One region of the Mixta mediterraneensis genome, then DNA from elsewhere that is predicted to be linked to it. Evidence: predicted binding sites of a transcription regulator. Region 1 holds the regulator's gene; each other region holds the start of a gene.
The links. Region 1 encodes sigma-54, which starts transcription at its own class of promoters, with help from an activator protein. Its sites were predicted from a motif close to GTTGGCACANNTTTCGCTNT; they were not measured.
Positions count from the first base shown of each region.

Region 2: a site for sigma-54 is predicted at 1,580-1,599, ahead of glnK (P-II family nitrogen regulator). Genes of this name have one in related genera too.
Region 3: a site for sigma-54 is predicted at 1,103-1,122, ahead of QRY16_RS13925 (gamma-glutamyltransferase family protein). Genes of this name have one in related genera too.

Region 1 is NZ_JASUAZ010000002.1:173,394-176,532, forward strand. It holds gene ptsN (PTS IIA-like nitrogen regulatory protein PtsN) at 1-457, opposite strand, end outside; gene hpf (ribosome hibernation promoting factor) at 611-898, opposite strand; gene rpoN (RNA polymerase factor sigma-54) at 920-2,353, opposite strand; gene lptB (LPS export ABC transporter ATP-binding protein) at 2,402-3,127, opposite strand; gene lptA (lipopolysaccharide ABC transporter substrate-binding protein LptA) at 3,133-3,139, opposite strand, start outside.
Region 2 is NZ_JASUAZ010000007.1:101,855-104,993, reverse strand. It holds gene amtB (ammonium transporter AmtB) at 1-1,157, opposite strand, end outside; gene glnK (P-II family nitrogen regulator) at 1,190-1,528, opposite strand; gene QRY16_RS07115 (SmdB family multidrug efflux ABC transporter permease/ATP-binding protein) at 1,786-3,139, opposite strand, start outside.
Region 3 is NZ_JASUAZ010000023.1:12,915-16,053, reverse strand. It holds gene hpxU (MurR/RpiR family transcriptional regulator HpxU) at 232-1,071, opposite strand; gene QRY16_RS13925 (gamma-glutamyltransferase family protein) at 1,215-2,801, shown strand; gene hpxX (oxalurate catabolism protein HpxX) at 2,813-2,998, shown strand; gene QRY16_RS13915 (AtzE family amidohydrolase) at 2,995-3,139, shown strand, end outside.

The DNA.
Region 1 (3,139 bases):
TAATGATGGCGTAGAGTTCTTCATTACTCTGCGCCGCACGCAGGCGGCGACAGACCGTTTTATCTGCCAGTCTTTTTGCTACCAGAGAAAGGGTATGCAAATGCGTTTTGCACTGATCTGCCGGGACCAGAAGGGCAAACAACAGATCGACCGGCTGATTATCCACCGCGTCAAAGGCAATAGGCTGTTCAAGGCTGATAAACACGCCAACGGCGCGAAGCGTATCCTCCTCCAGCTTACCGTGAGGAATAGCAATCCCGTTGCCAATGCCGGTACTTCCCATGCGCTCACGGGTAAGAATGGCTTCGAAAAGCGTTTGGTGCGGCAGGTTGAGCTGCTTAGCGGCCAGTTCACTGATAATTTCCAGCGCACGTTTTTTGCTCTGGCAATGTACGCCGCTGCGGGTGCAGTCCAGCGAAAGTACTGAGCTCAATTCCAGGGTCAGATCGTTGTTCATCATCGTTTCACTTGCGAGTTCACATAGCCACTGAGGCAGGCATGTCACGTTTATGCTGACATCAGATGGCGCTGGTATAGATGACAAAACGGGGCGGTTAATCCGCCCCATCCTGTCCGCGTTAGCGCGATAAGCGCTCTGCCAGCGTGAAGGTTAGTGTTTTTTCAGTTTGTCTTTGTGTTTGGTTAGTTGACGAGTGAGTTTATCAATCAACCCGTCAATAGCCGCATACATATCTTCCGCTTCCGATGTGGCGTGCAGCTCGCCACCATTGACGTGTAAAGTCGCATCGGCAATTTGAGTGACCTTCTCAATTTTCAGAACAATATAAACCTGATTGATATGATCAAAATAGTGTTCCAGTTTGGCAAATTTCCCACTGACGAATTCACGTAGTGAGTCAGTGATTTCAACGTGTTGCCCCGTGAGGTTTAGCTGCATAGGTCTTCCTTCTCATTTCTTTCAAACCAGCTGTTTACGCTGATTTGATGGCGGGATGGATAAAGACTCGCGATATTTAGCGACGGTTCGACGCGCCACCATGATCCCTTGATCAGATAACATGGTGGTGAGCTTACTGTCGCTCAAGGGTTTGGCTGGATTTTCCGCCGAAATTAATTTTTTGACCAGTGCGCGAATCGCGGTGGACGATGCTTCGCCGCCACCTTCGGTATTGACGTGACTGGAGAAAAAATACTTCAATTCAAAAATACCACGCGGGCTGTGCAAATATTTTTGCGTGGTTACGCGGGAAATCGTCGATTCATGCATTTCAACGGCCTGGGCAATATCCGCCAGTACCATAGGACGCATAAATTCTTCGCCCTGTTCAAAAAAATCCTGTTGTTGTTCAACAATACAACGCGTCACTTTCAGCAAAGTATCATTACGGCTTTCCAGGCTTTTAATCAGCCATTTGGCTTCCTGTAAATGGCTACGAATAAACTGGTTATCGCTGTCATTGCGTGACGAACCGCCCATCGCGGCATAGTGCTGATTAATCTTCAAACGCGGCAGACTGTCCGCATTAAGATCAACCGTCCAGCGGGATCCGATCTTACGTACCAGCACATCAGGAATAACATATTCCGGCTCGCCAGTATTGACCGATTGTCCCGGACGGGGGTCCAGTGATTGAATCAGTATCATGGCTTCTTTTAACACGTCTTCTTTGAGACGTGTCATACGCATCAGACTGCGGAAATCATGGTTCGCCAGCAGATCAAGGTGATTGCTGACGATCAAACGCGCTTCGGCCAGCATCGGCGTATCAGGCGCATATTGTGATAGCTGCACCAGCAGGCAATCACGTAAATCACGGGAACCCACGCCTATCGGATCAAAACGCTGGATGCGTTTTAATACGGCTTCAACCTCATCCAGTTCCAGCTCTTCGTTACCGATGCTGTCAAGGATCTCTTCAAGCGAAACAGTAAGGTAGCCCGTATCATCAATAGCATCAACGATAGAGGTGGCAATCGCGCGGTCGTTATCAGTAAAAGGCGTTAGCCCAACCTGCCACATCAAATAATCCTGCAGCGATTGGGTCGTTTCACCCTGATAAATGGGTAATTCATCATCCTGATAATCGGTGCCAGTGCCTGACGGCGTGCCTGCGGTATAAATCTCGTCCCAGGTTGCATCGAGTGGCAATTCTTCCGGCATATCTTTTTGCTCAAGCGCTTCACGTGTATCCAGCGCTTCGGCTTCCTGATAGTCGTGGGCGTCGACTTCTTCATGTACATCGGTTTGTTCAAGCAGCGGATTACTTTCCAGCGCGAGCTGTAACTCTTGCTGAAGTTCAAGCGTCGAAAGCTGCAACAGCCGGATAGCCTGTTGCAGCTGGGGTGTCATCGCCAGCTGTTGGCTGAGCCTGAGTTGTAAACCTTGCTTCATAGACAGGATTGATTTTCCTCAGCAAACGTCAGTATTAGCCACACCTTATCAGAGTCTGAACTCTTCGCCCAAATAAACCCGCTTAACCTGCTCATCAGCAAGTATTTCTGTGGGTGTACCGTGGGCGATGAGGTGGCCCTGACTGACGATATATGCGCGTTCACATACTGCCAGGGTCTCACGAACATTATGGTCGGTAATCAGCACGCCAAGGCCGCTATCACGCAGATGCTCAATGATCTTTTTGATGTCGATAACCGAGATAGGGTCAACGCCCGCAAAGGGCTCATCCAACAGGATAAATTTGGGATTAGCTGCCAGGGCACGCGCAATTTCGACGCGGCGACGTTCACCCCCAGACAATGCCTGTCCCATGCTGTCACGCAGATGTTCGATGTGAAATTCTTCCATCAGCTCTTTGGCGCGATCCTGACGCTGCTCTTCAGTCAGATCATCACGAATCTGCAACACCGCCATTAAATTGTCGAACACGCTCAGACGGCGAAAAATAGAGGCTTCCTGCGGGAGATAGCCAATACCACGACGAGCACGGGCATGCAGTGGCAAAATGCTGATGTCTTCATCATCAATAATAATGCGGCCGGCATCGCGTGGCACAATGCCAACAACCATGTAAAAGGTGGTAGTTTTACCCGCACCGTTAGGGCCCAGCAGGCCGACAATCTCGCCGGATTTTACCTGCAGGCTGACGTCTTCTACTACGCGACGGCTTTTATATGCCTTCGCCAGGTTTTCTGCGATTAATGTGGCCATAGCTATCAGTTA
Region 2 (3,139 bases), on a different contig from region 1:
ACGATGGTGACGCCAACGCTGAAGATTTGTACCCAAACCTGATGGCCCATGGTTACACCTTCTGCATAGCCCACACCGCCCAGTGAAGAAGAGGCAAACACACCGGTCAGAATACAACCTACGATACCACACACGCCATGCACACCGAACACATCACAGGGATCATCAACGCGCAGCCATTTTTTCAACGTCGTTACGCCCCACAGGCCAGCCAGGCCCCCGACCAGACCAATGATCAATGCCCCGCCGACACCCACATAACCACAAGCCGGGGTGATTGCAACCAGACCACCAATGAAGCCAGAACATGCTCCCAGCAGGGAAGGTTTGCCACGCAGCGCCCATTCACCGAAAGTCCATGACAATACCACACCCGCGGTAGCCATTACCGTATTCAGGAATGCCAGCGCAGCGATTTCGTTAGCGGCTGAAGCAGAACCGGCATTGAAGCCAAACCAGCCGACATACAGAATGGCAGTACCGGTGAAAACCATTGGCAGGTTATGGGGTTTAAACGCTTCTTTACCGAAACCGGCACGCTTACCCACCAGATAAGCACCCACCAGGCCAGCAATGGCCGCGTTGATATGCACCACGGTGCCACCAGCAAAGTCCAGCGCGCCGTCCTGTGCCAGATAGCCGCCTCCCCATACCATGTGAGCGATGGGCAGATAAGCCAGCGTCAACCATACCACCACAAAAATCAGTACCGCTGAGAAACGAATACGTTCCGCTATCGCACCAACAATCAGGCCGACGGTGATACAGGCGAAAGAGGCCTGAAACGCAACGTGAATGTATTGATAGAAGCTGCCCATTACCGCAGTCAGCTGGATATTTTTCAGCATCGCCCACTCAAAGCCACCAAAGAAAGCGTTACCTTCGCTGAAGGCGAGCGAGTAGCCGTAAACCATCCACAGCACACAAACCAGAGAGAAAGTCACTGCAACCTGCGTTAACATTGACAGCACGTTTTTGGCACGAATCAAACCGCCGTAAAACAATGCTATTCCTGGAATCGACATAAACAGCACCAGCGCGGTGCAAATCATCATAAATGCATTATCAGCCTTGTCCGCAACGGCAGGTGCAGCCATCGCGAGCGATGGTAACAGTGCCAGGCTGGTCAGGCCCAACTTCGTTAAAATTTTATTCATTTTTTCCATCCCATCACATTACTGAATCTGGTTTACAGCGCTGCTTCGTCGGTTTCGCCGGTACGAATACGGATTACGCGCTGCAGTTCAGCGACGAAAATTTTACCGTCGCCAATTTTACCGGTGTACGCCGCCTTGCTGACTACATCCACGACTTCATCAAGCTGATCGTCAGCGATAGCGACATCAATTTTCACTTTTGGCAGAAAATTCACGCTGTATTCAGCGCCACGATAAAGCTCGGCGTGCCCTTTTTGACGCCCAAAACCTTTAACTTCGGAGACGGTAAGTCCCTGAATACCAATAGAGGATAAAGCTTCACGTACATCCTCCAGCTTGAATGGTTTAATCACGACGGTAACCAGCTTCATAGGATCCCCTCCAGCTATTAAATGAATGAGTCTTTCGGACACGCAGTGATATAAGCAAAGCGCGTGCCATAAATAAAAAAAGCGATGAATCAGTAAGGCAAGCGCGCTACAACTTGCTTCGTTTTGGGATGGATAAGACGGAGGATAGATGAAGCGGATTGAGAATGGGTGACTGTCGCACCTCTTTGGTGCTTCAGACCTCAAAGAAGTGCATTTATACAGAATATTCCGATAAAGACGGGCTAAAAAGGTGCAATTTACCCTTCTGTTGTTAAGGTTATGCCCGAAGCAAGTTCATCTCCCGCTTGCTGAAGTTGATACATTTGCCAGTAGCGGCCTTGCTGCGCAAGCAGCTGTTGGTGATTGCCCTGCTCCACTACTTGTCCACGATGCAGGACTAAAATGGTATCGGCCTCAATAATAGTTGAGAGACGATGCGCGATAACCACCAGCGTGCTGTGCTGGCGTAAGGCGCGCAGTGTTTGCTGGATCGCCTGTTCAGTGCCGGAATCAATATTTGCAGTGGCTTCGTCGAGGATCAAAATTTTTGGCAGCTCGACCAACACGCGTGCCAGTGCCAGTAACTGTTTTTGCCCGACAGAAAGATTATTGCCCTGCTCGCCCAGCCGGGTATGGATGCCTGCCGACATACTGCGGGCTAAAGGTGCGAGCTGGACCTGCTCCAGTACCTGCCAGACAGCCTCTTCGCTAATAGCGCGCCCTAAGCGCACATTCGCTAACAGCGTGTCGGCCAGTACCACCGGGTCCTGCTGTACCATGGCGATACCACGTCGCAATACCGCATGGGTTAACTGACTTATCGGACGTTCATCAAGGCGAATTTCACCGCGCGTTACTGGATAATATCCCATCAATAAGTTTGCCAGCGTACTTTTGCCGCTGCCGGTATGCCCCACCAGCGCGACAAATCCACGGGAAGGCACATCCAGATTGATTTCACTCAGCACATCACGATCTTCACGGTAGGCAAAACTCAAATGGTTCAGCGTGATGCGGCCTGAAGCCAGCGGACGATTATCCTCCCCGTATTGCTGCTGCGCAGCGTCCATCAGCTCAAAGATACGCTCGCCGGAAACCACCGCCTGTTGCAGCATTGATTGCTGCGTGGTGAGCTCAATCAACGGCTCATTCAGACGCCCCAGATAAGTGATAAAAGCGTAAAGCACGCCAACTTCAAAGGCGCCCGGCACCGAAAAGCTAAACAGCAGCAGCAGGCCGCACAGCACCAGCGCTGAAAACAGGCTTAACAAGGGTCGCAACAGAAAACCATCTAACCGCAGCGTTTCCATGCGCGCCAGATAGTGCGAGCGGCTCGCCTCCCCCATACGTCCACCAAAACGCGCCTGCTGGCGGAATTGCTGAATTACGCTCATGCCGCTGATCACTTCGTTGAAACCATTATTGATTTCGGCGAGATAGCTGCGCACGCGTCGTGCAATTGGCGTGCTGTAGCGCTGATAGATCAGCATGACCACCAGCACCATTGGAAATATCAGCATTGCCACCAGTGCCATGCGCCAGTCGAGGCTAAACATCGCTACCATCATCGCGCCAACTAATGCCGCGCTGCGCAGTACTGTTGCAACGACG
Region 3 (3,139 bases), on a different contig from region 1:
CATCAACAACGCCGCTGCCGCCGCCATAAAGACTTTCTCATTCTGTGCTCTGGTGAGCCATTATGAAACAAAAGATTCTACAGCAATCAATTTGCAACTAATGTGCCAGAGCGCAGGAGCCAGAAAAACCTATTTAATCATAGAGAGAACCGGAGATTGACGGCATAGACGCAGCGGCCAGCCACCAAAATTTATGAACCAAAACAGGGCAAAGCACCAAAAGGGGGCCTGTTAGCGGTGCTCCAGTTCATCAAACTGCTGATAGAGATCGGCAATCTGGTGAATACGCTGACGCCCGTGTGACAACATTTCGTGTAATAACGCATTCGCCAGCAGGTTAATTAAACTCATTGCCGATGCGTAGCTGTCAAAGGCCGACACGCTGTCGAGCGGCGCGCACAACTGCCAGCGCGCCAGTGAAAGCACCGTTTGCGCCTGCGGCTCACACAGCGCCAGTAGCGGAATACCCGCGTTTTGTAGCTGCTGCATCAGCGGGCGAATAATGCGCGTACGGCGGCGGAACGCCATTATTACCACCATGTCATCCGCCGTAATATCCACCAGCTCTTCCGACAGGGTCTGTCCCGGCTGCGGCAAAATATGCACCTGCGCACGCGCCTGCATTAATTGCTGCCTCAGATGCAGCGCTACCGGATACGCATTTCGCATACCGATGATAAATACGCGTTTTGCCTGTGCCAGCTGCTGAATGACTTCACCAAATTGCTGTGCATCAATGCTGTTAACCCACTGGGTCAGGTTAGCCATTTCCTGTTTGTAATGACGTGACAGCAACGTGTTGCCCTGCACTGCATCGCGGTTATCAGTGAGCGGCATACCGCTCTGGCGCAGGGTACGCAATTCATCGCGCATGTCCTTGTATTTTTCATAACCGAGGCGTTTGAATAAGCGGCTGACGGTGGCTTTTGACACACCGCTTAAGCGCGCCAATTCGGCGCTGTTATAGCTAATCAAATCATTGAAGTGATCAAATATAAAGTTCGCAATACGCTGCTCTTGCGGCGAAAGCTGGGAATAGTGGCTTCTGAGCCGTTCATCAAGCTGTTTCATTCTTCGTCCTGTAACTTTCGTTTCAACTCAAGCTAGCACAGTTTGCGCCAGGTTAACCTAAATGCCGCGTCCTGCTAAATGAAAACTGGAACGGCTCTTGCTTGCATTTCTCTACTGTTACCCGCTAGCAAAATGAGAAACGAATGATTCAGAGCAATATGGCGCCGCTGGGCATGGCGGTGACGCCTCATCATCTGGCAAGCGAAAGTGCGCTGGCAGTGCTGCGTGAAGGCGGCAATGCCATAGAAGCAATGGTTGCCGCAGCCGCCACCATCGCGGTGGTTTATCCGCATATGAATGGATTAGGTGGCGATGGTTTCTGGTTAGTGATGCCCGCCGGTGGCGATCCCATTGCCATTGACGCCAGCGGCGCAGCCGGTTCGCTGGCTCATATCGATTTCTATCACAACGAATCTCATATTCCTCATCGTGGTCCGAAAGCCGCATTGACGGTGGCGGGGACCGTGAGCGGCTGGCTGGAAGCATTAACCCTTTCTGGTGAACTGGGCGGTACGCCGCTCCCGTTGTCACGCCTGCTACGCGATGCGATTCGTTATGCTGCCGACGGCATTCCAGTGACAGCATCGCAAGCGGCGGCCACGGAAGCCAAACGCAACGAATTACAGCATCAGCCCGGTTTTGCCACCACCTTTTTGCCGGACGGTAAAATCCCGCGCGCGGGCAGCCGTTTCACTCAACCAGCCCTGGCGCAAACGCTCAGTCAGTTAACTGAAGAAGGGCTCGACAGCTTTTATCGTGGCAATTTGTCTCATCGCCTGGCGCGTGAAATGACAGCGCTCGGTATGCCAGTCACCCTGGAGGATCTGCAACAGCAGCGCGCGCGACGCTGTACGCCCTTGCATATTGCCCACAGCGAAGGCGATATATGGAACATGACGCCGCCGACCCAGGGTGCCGTGTCGCTGGCAATTCTTGGCATTACCGATCAGCTCGATATGGCAAAGGCAGATGAAGCGCAAACCGTGCACCGCATTGTTGAAGCCACGAAAAAAGCTTTCGCGCTACGTGATAAGTACATTACCGACCCGCGTCATGTCACCGAAGATTTGCAGACGCTGCTGGATAGCGATCACCTTGCCACGCTTGCCAGCCAAATTGATGACGAAAAGGCTGTGCCGTGGGGAACCGGGCGCGGTCCTGGCGACACGGTATGGATGGGCGTCATGGACAGCAGCGGCCTGGCGGTCTCTTTTATCCAAAGCATCTATCACGAATTTGGTAGCGGCGTGGTGTTACCCGGCACCGGCATCACCTGGCAGAACCGGGGCGCGGCTTTCAGCCTTGATCCTGAACATCTGCTGGCTCTTGCACCAGGTAAGCAACCTTTCCATACCCTCAATCCTGCCGCTGCGCGACTGAAAGATGGTCGCGCCATGGTGTACGGCTCAATGGGCGGCGACGGCCAGCCACAAACGCAGGCTGCAATTTTTACTCGTCACGTGATTCAGGGTTTGCCACTGCAACAAGCCGTAAGTGCACCGCGCTGGCTGTTAGGACGAACGTGGGGGCAATCATCCGACTCGCTCAAGCTGGAGAGCCGCTTTTCTGCCGCCACGCTGGAACGTTTGCGCCAGTTGGGCCATGAGGTAGAACTGCTGCCGGATTTCAGTGAAGCAGTTGGACATGCAGGCGCGATTGTGCGTCATAACAACGGCATGCTCGAGGGCGCAAGCGATCCACGTAGCAATGGCAGTGCCGCAGGTTTCTAACCGGAGGAATAATGAATCAGAATATCGACTGGGCGATGTATATCGCGCAAATGGCGCAGCTGCTGGAGATTGACCTGGATGAAGCCCGCCGCGCTGCATTACTGACGCAGATGACACGTATTGCCGGCATGGCGATACCGCTGATGGCGTTGCCGCTTGACGATAGGCTGGAAGTGGCAGGAGTGTACAAAGCGTGAAACTGAGCGAACTTTCCCTTCGATCGCTGCATCAGGCGGTTCAAAACGGCACTATCAGCGCACGCGAAGTTGCCACCGCAACGCTGCAGGCGATTGAGCAACATAATCCAGCACTCAATGCCTGGACCGAGGTTACCGGTC